2 linked regions of the Spartinivicinus poritis genome follow. The protein of the gene in region 1 interacts with the protein of each later gene in a pairwise test. Links are inferred from orthologs where the notes say so. Each region holds a gene or a part of one and is shown on either strand. Other genes may lie near its edges.

The links. Proteins that work in one complex are often made in the same cells at the same time.
Region 2: the proteins of kdsB (region 1) and ORQ98_RS18695 interact in binary tests that used the Escherichia coli proteins (3 or more experiments, as listed by UniProt). The link is inferred for Spartinivicinus poritis from one-to-one orthologs.

What each region holds. Positions count from the first base shown.
Region 1 is NZ_JAPMOU010000012.1:102,702-110,532, forward strand. What follows is about bases 2,104-5,090. They hold kdsB (3-deoxy-manno-octulosonate cytidylyltransferase), read left to right. Parts: upstream 2,104-3,200; coding sequence 3,201-3,980; downstream 3,981-5,090. Other genes in these bases: ORQ98_RS11585 (Trm112 family protein), read left to right, coding at 2,976-3,161; ORQ98_RS11595 (low molecular weight protein-tyrosine-phosphatase), read left to right, coding at 3,973-4,449; murB (UDP-N-acetylmuramate dehydrogenase), read left to right, coding at 4,449-5,090. Outside these bases: ORQ98_RS11565 (DNA internalization-related competence protein ComEC/Rec2), read left to right, coding at 1-761; ORQ98_RS11570 (MotA/TolQ/ExbB proton channel family protein), read left to right, coding at 804-1,436; ORQ98_RS11575 (ExbD/TolR family protein), read left to right, coding at 1,433-1,855; more of murB, read left to right, coding at 5,091-5,459; rne (ribonuclease E), read right to left, coding at 5,565-7,831. UniProt on the Escherichia coli protein: Activates KDO (a required 8-carbon sugar) for incorporation into bacterial lipopolysaccharide in Gram-negative bacteria.
Region 2 is NZ_JAPMOU010000027.1:28,062-31,865, forward strand. What follows is about bases 829-3,804. They hold ORQ98_RS18695 (TetR/AcrR family transcriptional regulator), read left to right. Parts: upstream 829-2,009; coding sequence 2,010-2,600; downstream 2,601-3,804. Other genes in these bases: ORQ98_RS18685 (type 2 periplasmic-binding domain-containing protein), read left to right, coding at 829-906; ORQ98_RS18690 (MBL fold metallo-hydrolase), read left to right, coding at 1,072-1,845; ORQ98_RS18700 (alkene reductase), read left to right, coding at 2,726-3,804. In the rest of the region: more of ORQ98_RS18685, read left to right, coding at 145-828. UniProt on the Escherichia coli protein: Involved in response to both electrophiles and reactive chlorine species (RCS). Represses the transcription of the nemRA-gloA operon by binding to the NemR box.

The DNA.
Region 1 (7,831 bases):
GGTTGGGCGCTTTGATAGAAACTAAAAATCACCGTTTGGTATATGATACTGGGCCCCAGTGGAATCCGCGTTTTAGTGCAGTTAATGCGGTGATTCTTCCTTTTTTAAAACGACAGCAAGTTAACCATCTGGATAAGTTGGTGATTAGTCATGCTGATCAAGATCATAGTGGTGGATTGCTAGAGTTAAACACAGCCATATCCATTGCTGCTATAGAATCAGGTACAGCTGGAGAGATTAAACTGTCTCAACCAGTACAACCCTGCCAAGCAGGGCAAAGCTGGCAGTGGGATGGGGTAATATTTCGCTATTTGGCGGGTACACAAGGTAACGATCGAAATGAGCGCTCTTGTGTGCTCCAAATAATGACAGGCAATCATCAGCTCTTGCTAACGGGTGATATATCAGCAAAGCAGGAACGTCAGCTGGTTGCTAAGTGGCAACAGCAGCTTAAGTCGTCTGTCTTGGTTGCAGCACACCATGGCAGTTATTATGCTACAAGTGTATCTTTTATTAAGCAGGTAAAGCCATCAGTTGTATTGTTTTCCGCAGGTTATCAAAACCGTTATGGCCACCCGAATAAAAAATTAGTCAAGCGACTGCAACAGTCGGGAATCCTTACCTACAATACAGCAGATGAAGGGTCAATTCAGTGGCTGTTTGATAAAGCAACAGAGCCAGCCTTAACAATGCGCTACCGCCTTGATTATCCTAGATATTGGTCACAAAAAGTTAGCGCTAGGCTATTCGGTCGCTTATAACTTTATGTTAGAGTTGGCCCAACATTCATAAGGGGAGATGTCGTGAAAGAACTCATTGTAGCCGGTGGCTGGCTAATGCTGCCAATTCTTATTTGTTCTATTCTTGCCTTGGCTATTATTATCGAGCGTGCCTGGACACTAAGGCCCTCAAAAATTGCACCTAAACATACGCTAGCCTTGGTTTGGAAATGGATTAAAAATAAACAGTTGGATAGCAAACGACTTAAAGAACTAAAAGGCAGCTCCCCATTAGGGCAAATTTTGGCTGCGGGTTTAAGCAACTCAAAGCACGGCCGTGAAATCATGAAAGAGGGAATTGAAGAAGCTGCCTCTGGGGTTGTTCATGATTTGGAACGCTTTTTGAACAGCTTAGGCACCATCGCTGCGATCACGCCATTATTAGGCTTGTTGGGTACGGTTATCGGTATGATTAAAGTGTTTGCCGAAATTCAGATTTCTGGTACAGGTAATGCAGATGCATTGGCTGGTGGTATTTCAGAAGCACTGATCACAACAGCGGCAGGTCTGACAATTGCCATCCCAGCACTGATTATGCACCGGTTTTATGTGCGCCGAGTGGATGAGCTGGTGATTGCTATGGAGCAAGAGGCTACAAAGCTGGTAGAAGTGCTTCATGGTGAACGTGAAGTGGATTACAGTGAGGTAAGCAAGTGAAGTTTCGCAGGCAACTAACGGAAGAGGTTTCCGTTAACCTCACCCCATTGATTGATGTGGTGTTTTTGCTGCTGATCTTCTTTATGGTAACCACCACATTTACCAAAGAAACCCATTTAAGTGTTGATTTACCAGAAGCCACAGGCGAACCGGTTGATAATAAGCCTGATCAAATTGAAATCTTGATCAGTAAAACCGGTGAATATGCAGTGAATACCAAGTCGCTAGTTAATACGTCAATTAAAACATTGAAAACAGCACTGCAAAAAGAGTCGAAAGGCAATAACAAACTGCCATTAGTCATCACTTCTGATGCCAATGCACCTTATCAAGCGGTAGTGACAGCAATGGATGCAGCAGGTCAATTGGGATTTGTCCACTTAAGCATTACTACCCAAGAAAAGTCAAAAGAAGAGTAGAATCAGCAGCTTTTGATATTCTTCGCTATTGAATTAGGCCAGCCTGTTGCTGGCCTAATTTTATTTACTCCTTAGTATTTTAATTGGTGAATCGATGAACTGGCTGGTGAATGCCTGGTATCAACCGGATCGTCATCTGCGTTGGCTAATGCCTTTAAGGCTGCTGTATCAGCAGGTTGCTAAACATAAACGGCAGCGTTTTCTTAGCGGAGCACAGGCTATTTGGCAAGCGCCAGTGCCTGTGATTGTGGTAGGTAATATCACGGTGGGAGGCACTGGGAAAACTCCATTAGTCACAGCAATTATTGAGCAGCTGAAAGACTGGGGCTATTCCCCTGGAATTATTAGCCGTGGCTATGGGGGAAAGTCATCTCATTACCCGTTAGCTGTTACCCCTGATAGTCATCCAAATGTGGCTGGTGATGAGCCGGTAATGCTGGCTCAGCTTACTGGTGTGCCTGTAATGGTAGCCCCTCAGCGGGTTGCAGCAGCAAAAGGGCTGCTGAATCAATTTCCTGAGACTGATATCATTGTTGCTGATGATGGGCTGCAGCATTACCCGTTAGGTCGTGATATCGAGTTGGTGGTCATTGATGGTGCTCGTGGCTTAGGAAATGGCTATTGCTTGCCTCAGGGGCCGCTTCGAGAGCCACCAGAGCGGCTGAAAACAGTTGACTTTGTCGTAGTGAATGGTGACGCACCGTTAGTGGCCATTACACAGCCTCAGCAGTTAATGGCACTGGTTCCCGAGTGTTTAGTACAAGTAAGTAGTGGAGAAAAACGGCCATTGACTAAGGTCAGTCTTGATGACTTTAAGCAAGTGCATGGAGTCGCAGGTATTGGCAATCCCGCGCGCTTTTTTGCTACTTGTAATTCCTTGGGGGTGCAAGTGATTCCCCACCCAAAGGATGATCATGCGCAGCTAACAGTAAAAGACATTCAGTTTGATGATCAGCTACCCGTTTTGATGACATCAAAGGATGCAGTGAAGTGTCGATCATTTGTCTCTACCAACCACTGGAGTTTGCTGGTGGCTGCTAAGCTGCCCGAAAGCTTTTGGCAGCAGCTAAAAGAGAAGGTTAAACAAGTACAATCAAAAAGGTTAACCATAAAGAATATGTTGGATAAAAAACTGCTAGAAATTCTCGCCTGCCCTTTATGTAAAGGGGAGTTAAAGTATGACCAAGAGCATCAGGAGTTGATTTGCCGTCATGATGCTTTGGCTTATCCAATCCGGGATGGGATTCCAGTTATGCTTGAACAGGAAGCACGCACTTTAACAACAGACGAAAGATTAAATAAGTAATTCAATCACTTATCTTATACTATTGAAGCTATTTCTCTTATGAAATTCACCGTTGTCATACCTGCTCGTTATGCGTCAACCCGACTACCAGGTAAGCCATTACTGCTGATTGGTGGTAAGCCAATGATTCAGCATGTATATCAACAAGCATTACAAAGTCAGGCTACACGGGTAGTCGTCGCTACAGACCATCAAGGAATTGCTGAGGCAGTACAATCCTTTGGTGGTGAAGTTTGTCTAACTGCAGCCAATCATCCTTCAGGTACTGACCGGGTAGAAGAAGTGGCTAGAAAATTGGCTTTGGCTGATGATGAAGTGGTGGTGAACATTCAGGGGGATGAACCACTGATTCCTCCTTCAGTGATTAATCAAGTGGCTGGTTTGCTTGGCTCACAACCCAAATGCGAAATGGCCACGCTAATTGAGCCAATTGCTGAAGTTGATGACTTGTTCAATCCGAATGTTGTGAAAGTGGTATTAAATGCCCGAGGGGAAGCCAGTTACTTTAGTCGTGCGCCAATGCCTTGGAGCCGGGAGCAATTCAATTTAGCAAAGCCACCTAACCAGTTACCCTCAGGCCCTTTTTATCGGCATATTGGTATTTATGGTTATCGGGTGGGGCTGTTACATCGTTATGTTAACTGGCCTGTGGCGCCAACTGAGCAACTGGAGTGTTTGGAGCAGCTGCGGGCTCTATGGCAGGGCGTCAAAATAGCTGTGGCACAGGCAGTTGAGGTGCCACCTATTGGTGTTGATACGGAACAGGATCTAGCTAAGGTGCGGCAGCTGGTAGAAGAGGGAAATTCAAATAATGATTAGTGTGATGTTTGTATGCCTAGGCAATATCTGTCGATCACCGACAGCTCATGGCATATTTCAGCAGATGGTTGTAGATGGTGGGTTGGCTGACCGAATTCAAGTCGCCTCATCAGGTACCTCAGCTTATCATATTGGTGAGCCACCTGATGGCCGGTCTCAGCAGGCTGCTAAGCTGCGAGGCTATGACCTTAGCTGGATCCGGGCACAGCAAGTCACTCTTGATGATCTTGAGGCGTATGATTACATTCTGGCTATGGATAAAAGTAATTTATCCGCTTTAAAACAGCTGGCCCCAGTTAATCACCATAATAAACTAAAGCTATTTATGAGCTTTGCTCAGCAACAGAGCGAAATGGAAGTACCAGACCCTTACTATGGTGGAGCAAATGGCTTTGCCCAGGTGCTGGATTTAGTGGAAATGGCTGCACAAGGGTTGTTGCAGCAAATTAAGCAGGAACATCAGTTGTAATGTCTTTATCAGTAAAGCGCCAGGTCGCTCTGCAGTCTCATCATACGCTGGGATGTCCTGCCACGACAGAGTACTGGGTTGAAGTACGTTCGCTCAGTGAGCTGACCAAAGCGGTTCGATATGCGAAATCCAACCAATTAATGCTGCTTCCTTTAGGAGGGGGTAGTAATGTGGTGTTTACTCAACACTTTGATGGGCTGATCGTCAAAATAGCCATACTGGGCAAACAGGTTGGAGTTCAACAAAATGGTCAAGTGATTGTAGAAGCGGGTGCTGGTGAAAACTGGCATCAGTTTGTGTGTTGGACGCTTCAGCAAGGATTATCAGGCCTGGAAAACCTTTCATTGATTCCTGGCACAGTAGGGGCGGCTCCTATTCAAAATATTGGGGCTTATGGAGTTGAGTTAAAAGAAGTGATGGAATGCCTCTGGGCATTTAACCGGGAAACAGAAGAAGTTAAGCAGTTTTCTGTTGATGAGTGTCAATTTGGCTATCGAGAGAGTATTTTTAAGCAGCCAGATTCTCCCTGGATTATTGCTAAGGTTGCTTTTAGGCTAAATACTGAGTTTCAGCCAAAACTGCATTATCATCCATTGAGTCAGCTACTCGCTGATAAACCAGTAACACCCGAGCTAGTCAGTGATACTGTGTGCCATGTTCGTGCTAGCAAACTACCAGATCCTTTAGTACTGGGTAACGCAGGCAGTTTTTTTAAAAACCCAGTTATCTCCCAAACACAACTTCAGGCAATTCTTCAGTCTTACCCAGAAGTGCCCCACTATCCAGCAGCTAATGACCAGGTAAAACTGGCAGCTGGCTGGTTGATTGAACAGTGTAATTTCAAAGGCCAGTATCGAGGTGATGTGGGAGTGCACGATAAGCAGGCGCTAGTGATTGTTAATAAGGGAGCGGCTACAGGCAATGAAGTGATGGCGCTTGCCAGTCAGATTGTTGAAAAAGTAAGTGAACAATTTGGAGTTGAGTTGGAGGTAGAGCCAAGAGTGTACTGAGTTAGCGTTAGGCAGCTCCTTTAGTAGCTTTTCCAATTAAAAAACCAAATCAGGAGGGCACGCCCTCCTGATTTGGTTTTAGCTTGAAGGTTTAGTCAAATAGAATCAGCTTGCTTCCTCTGAGTTGACAGTAGACTGCTGAGTATCTTGTCCTTTACTTTTGTCAGCGGCAGTTTCAGTCTTGGCAGGCTTTGCTTCAGCTTCACTGGGTGCTTTGATCTCAGTGACCAAAGATGTTGTAAAGTTAACCTGGGCTTCTGGCTCTGCTTTAGTGGGCTTTACTTCTTCTCCAGTTGCTTCTGGTTTAAAAGTAACAGCGACAGACTCTTGAGTAGATGGCTCAGGCTGCTTCTTGCCAGTCGTTTGCTTTGCCTGCTGACGACGTGCTTCTCTTGGATCATTTAACGCTCGACGTCTCCGGCGTCTTTGGGGAGTGTTTGCTGCTTCGGCAGACTGGCTTTCACTAGGCTGCTCTGTTGGCTCAGCAACAGTCGCTGGCTGTGGCTTTTCTTCTTTTACATCAGTTGGCTCTGGTTGCTTTTGTGGTTCAGCGTTAGCTTTTTGCTCGGAGCTAGCTTCAGTAGCTGGTAACGACTGTTTTTCTGTAACAGCAGGTTGTTGTGACTCAGTAGGTGTAGGACTGTGAGCTTCAGTCTCAACTACTTTGGGTGCAGTGGGCTGTTGTGCCTCAGCTGGAGTTTGTGTGGGCTGAGCTTCAGAGGTTGTCTCAGTTACCTGTGAGTTGTCATTGTACTCACGTCCTCGCTGTGAAGGGCGATTGCTACGACGCTTGTTGGGTGAGCCGTTTCTAGGGCGACGCTTTGGTGTGTCACTTTCAACAGCCTGTGTTTGTGCCGCAGCATTTTCCTGGCGGCCTTTGTTGGTGGTTGGCTGCGCCTTGTCTTCATAGCGAGGGTTTGAGCGACGAGAGGGGCGCTCTTTTTTGTAACCTGTCTCTTCAGTGAGTTCTTGGTTACTTTCTCGGCTAGGTTTGTTGTCGTAGTCACGGCCTCGGCTAGGCTTATTCTCATAGTCAGAGCGGCTTCGACGACCTGCTGGGCGTTCACTAGAGCGCTCGGAACGAGGCTTTTGCTGTTGACGCTGCTGCTGTGGCCGCGATTGGCTGTAGCTGCGCTGCTCCTTAGCCTCTGGTGGAGGGGCTACTTTAGTTTCTTCTGGGCTAAAAATGCCAGATAAAGAGCTGACAATAGACTTAAATAAACTTGGCTTAGCGGGTACTGGCGCAGGCTCAGTTGGCTCAATGTTTTTAACTGCTGCTTCTGGCTTAGGTGTGTTGCGAACAGTTGAAAGCTCAACATCTACTGGCTCTAGATCGCTGACAATCTCGTAGCTGCTTTCAGTTGTTTGAGTTTGTAAATGATCCTCTCTGAGGCGCTGCACTTCAAAGTGAGGTGTGTCTAAGTTTGGATTAGGAATCACAACCACACGAATTCCATAGCGCTGCTCAATATCAGTAATTAATGAGCGCTTCTCATTCAGTAAGAAAGCGGCAATAGTGATAGGTACCTGAGTGCGGATTTCGGAGGTGCGTTCTTTTTGCGCCTCTTCTTCAACCACGCGCAGGATTGATAATGACAGTGAGCCAACATCACGGATAGATCCCTGACCGTTACAGCGTGGGCAGACAACCCCGCTGGTTTCTCCTAAGGAGGGTCTTAGTCGCTGGCGGGACATTTCCATTAAACCAAAGCGAGAAATTCGACTGATTTGTACCCGTGCACGATCCACTTGTAAAAGTTCCCGCATACGGTTTTCTACTTCCCGCTGATTACGGATAGGGCCCATATCGATAAAGTCAATCACCACCAGGCCGCCGATATCTCTTAGTCTTAGCTGGCGAGCAATTTCCTCTGCGGCTTCAAGGTTGGTTTGTAATGCTGTTTCTTCAATATCACCACCACGAGTTGCCCGAGCAGAGTTAATATCAATAGATACTAATGCTTCAGTTGGATCTATTACAATCGAACCGCCTGAAGGTAGCTTCACTTCCCGCTGGAAGGCAGTTTCAATCTGGCTTTCAATTTGAAAGCGATTAAATAGAGGAGTGCTGTCATTATAGGGTTTGATTCGATTTTGATACTGAGGGATCACCTGCTGCACAAACTTGAGTGCTTCTTGATGAACGGCATCATCATCAATCAATACTTCACCAATATCCTGGCGCAGATAGTCGCGGATAGCACGAATGATAACATTGCTTTCCTGGAAGACTAAAAAGGGAGCGGGTTGTTGAGCTGACGCCTCTTTGATTGATTGCCAGATTCTCAGTAGGTAATTCAGATCCCACTGTAGTTCTTCATGAGTACGGCCTAAGCCAGCAGTTCTAATGATAACCCCCATTTCTGGTGGAA
Region 2 (3,804 bases), on another replicon or contig:
GGATCGCTTCACTCGTCATAGAAGCATTAGAGTAAAGCAATGTTTATATGACCCAGCTTAACAAACAAATGTTTCAGCTGGAGGAAAATTCCAGTCATCAACCCTACACTTATAAGCAACTTAGTCTCCAGGTAGTAAAGCATAATGGCTAATAGCTTTAGTTTTTTTTATAAAACATTTTGCTGGATGTTACTCATTGGAATAAGCCATGCAAAAGAAGCTAACCATTTAATCATTGGAGTAGAAAAACTCAGTTACTTTCCGCACTATAGCCATGAATATGGAAAATTAGTTGGCTACACACGAGAGGTTTTCGATACTTTTGCCAAAGTCCATAATTACACTATTGAATATCGCCTTTTATCTGTGAGTCAACTCTATACAGAGCTGTTACAGACACAGTCAATAGATTTTAAATACCCTGATAACCCACAGTGGAATACAAAAGGAAAAGAAAATATAAAGGTACATTACAGTGATTCCGTCAGCCAATATATTGATGGTCTTATAGTTATGCCAGCGACAAAATCTAAAGACTTACCTTTTTTAAAAAAACTGGGCACTATAAAAAATTTTACGCCTTGGGGATATACTGAACTAATTGAGTCTGGCCAGATTCAATTACATGAAAGCGAAACAATGATTGAATTACTATCCCAAGTAATGTTCGGTAAAATTGATGGCGCTTATGTTAATATTGCTGTTGCAAGATATCATTTAAATTATACCATTCACTCGCCTAATGCATTAGTGTTTAATAACAAACTACCTTATATAAAAAGCTCATATTATCTTTCAACTGTTAAACACCCAAAAACTATCAAAACATTTAATCAATTTTTAGCTGCCGAAGCACAATTGATAGACAAACTGCGAAAAAAGTATAATGTAAGTGTTGAGTTTTAAACCTTTTATAACAATAAGCATACATCTAAAATTCGCTAAACATATATATTCCTTGTATTATGTCGTGTATATAATACAACAAGACAATCACTATTGGTATTAACCTACGCTATGGACTGCATTGAGCAATTTGGGCCAGTGACCGCGCTACACATGGGAAGACCCATGTTCAAGTTTATGCCTCCAGTAATGACCGTTAGGTGTTATGCTGTTGATGGAGTCATGATAGACACAGGGATTTATAGCAAACATCGTCGAGTACTCAAGTTTGCTAATGAGCAGTCTATTCGCCAAGCCATTATTACCCACCACCACGAAGACCATACCGGCAGTGCCAGTGCTTTGGTTGACGCTGGTTTTACTGTACTTGCTTCACCAGCTAGTGCCACAAAAATGGCCAGTGGCTTTAAATATAAGCTTTATCATCAACTAGTATGGGGGAAAGCCCCAACAGTTCAAGTTGACTGTTTAGACGACATTATTGAGACTGATCATTATCAATTTAAAGTTATCCCTGCACCTGGCCATTGCGATGACCAAGTTGTTTTTTTTGAGGCCAATGAAGGCTGGCTATTTTCTGGTGATGCCTTTTTAGCAGATAAAATTAAACTATTTAGAGGTGATGAAGATTTCGCCAAAACGATGGAAAGCTTAAAACGGCTGGTAACTTTAGAATTTGAACATTTATTTTGTGCTCACCGTCCTGTCATGAAACATGGCAAGCAAGCACTGCAAAATAAGCTTAATTACTTAACAGAGCTAGAAGGGCAAACCCGCTATCTTCATCAAAAAGGTTATTCAGTAAAAGCCATTAGCCAACAACTGTTGGGCAATGAAGACAGCTTACGCACCTTACTGACACGAGGGGATATGTCGAAGCAAAATGTCATTCGCTCTATTTTATTTGGACCTATCCCCAGAGAAGAAAGGAACCCCTGATAGGCAGTTACTCTTTCTTCACTAGGGTCATTTGTTATTAACTGCTAACCATTTATAGACATTCCCGTAAAAACACCATATAACCAAACCCTAAGAATAAGTATGATTATTTGATCTAAAAATCGAACTAGACGACCGGTCTAATCAGGTGCTAATATCCAATTATGACACGTAGTGAACATCAAGAAACCCGAGAAACTATCCTGAATGCTGGTGAACAGTTAATTCTCAGCAAAGGCTTTTCTGCAGTAGGGCTGGCACAAATTTTAACACAAGCCAATGTTCCCAAAGGCTCGTTTTATCATTACTTTCGCTCAAAAGAACAGTTTGGCGTAGAACTACTCAAACGTTATTTTGACAGTTACAACCAACTGATATTAGCGCTATTTGATCAGCCAGAAAAAACAGGCAAACAACTGTTAATGGAATATTGGCAGCGTTGGTTTGAAAATCAGGCAACCATCTGCTGCGATAAGCAATGTATGGCAGTAAAACTTTCTGCTGAAGTTTCTGATTTATCCGACGACATGCGTTTAATATTAAAGTCGGGTATTGATTCGATCATTCAGAAAATTGCTACTTGCATTGAGCAAGGCATTAATGACGGCTCACTCTCAGCAGAACTAGAGCCACACCATACAGCATTTACTCTGTATCAACAGTGGATGGGAGCCAGTTTAATTACTAAAGTACGACGGGATGAGTCAGCCATTACCAATGCTATGGCTTTAACTGAGCGCATTCTGGCAAAATAAAATTTGATATTTATTACACATTAGCAATACACCAACAATACCAATCATGAGGCCTGGTAGACTTACAGTCCCGCCTCATTTTTTTCTACCTAACAACTAGACGACTGGTCTACTAAGGAAGCGTTATGTCAGCAAATCAATTATTATCTCCATTCCAGGTGGGTGATTTACATTTGCCAAACCGAGTCATCATGGCACCTTTAACTCGCTCCAGGGCAAGTACACCAGGGGATGTGCCCAACCAGTTAATGGCTCAATATTACACTCAGCGTGCTTCAGCAGGGTTAATTATTTCTGAAGCCAGCCAAATTTCTCCACAGGGTCAAGGTTATGCCTGCACCCCAGGTATTTATAGCCAATCTCAAATAGCTGGCTGGCAACAAGTTACTCATGCCATACATCAAGCTGGTGGGCGTATTGCCATCCAGTTATGGCATGTCGGGCGGATCTCTAACCGACTGTTTCAACCCGATAATCAAGCCCCTGTAGCACCATCAGCTATCAAAGCCGATGGAGCCAGAAGCTATAACTTGCAAGCAGGCAAATTAACGCGTATCAGCACTGATACTCCCAAAGCGCTAACAATAAATGAAATTCAGACAATTATTGCTGATTACCAACAAGCGGCTCTTAATTCAATGGAAGCAGGGTTTGACTTAGTTGAGCTGCATGCTGCTAATGGGTATTTACCAGATCAGTTCTTGTCTACCAACAGCAATCAGCGTACCGACGAATATGGCGGCTCTATCGTCAACCGGGCACATTTTGCTTTAGAAATCATTGATACCCTAATCGATGCAATAGGTGCTAATAAAGTAGGTATTCGATTATCACCAAATGGTTCATTTAATGATATTGCTGATACTGAATCTGAGACTATGGCCCTGTACTTAGCAGAACAGCTCAATAAACGACAAATAGCCTATATTCATATTAATGAACCCACTTGGGATAATGGCCGGCCTTATAGTCTTGAGTTTCGCCAACAGTTACGCCAGGCTTTCCAAGGGCCTATTATTGTTTGCGGGGCTTATACCCAAGCCAGTGCCGAACAAATAATTAACAATGGACACGCAGACCTGGTAGCTTTTGGTCGACCTTATATTGCTAATGCTGATTTAGTAAAACGCTTCCAAAATAATGCTGAACTTAATACACCTCAGCCAGAAACATTCTATGGGGGCGATGAAAAAGGTTACACCGA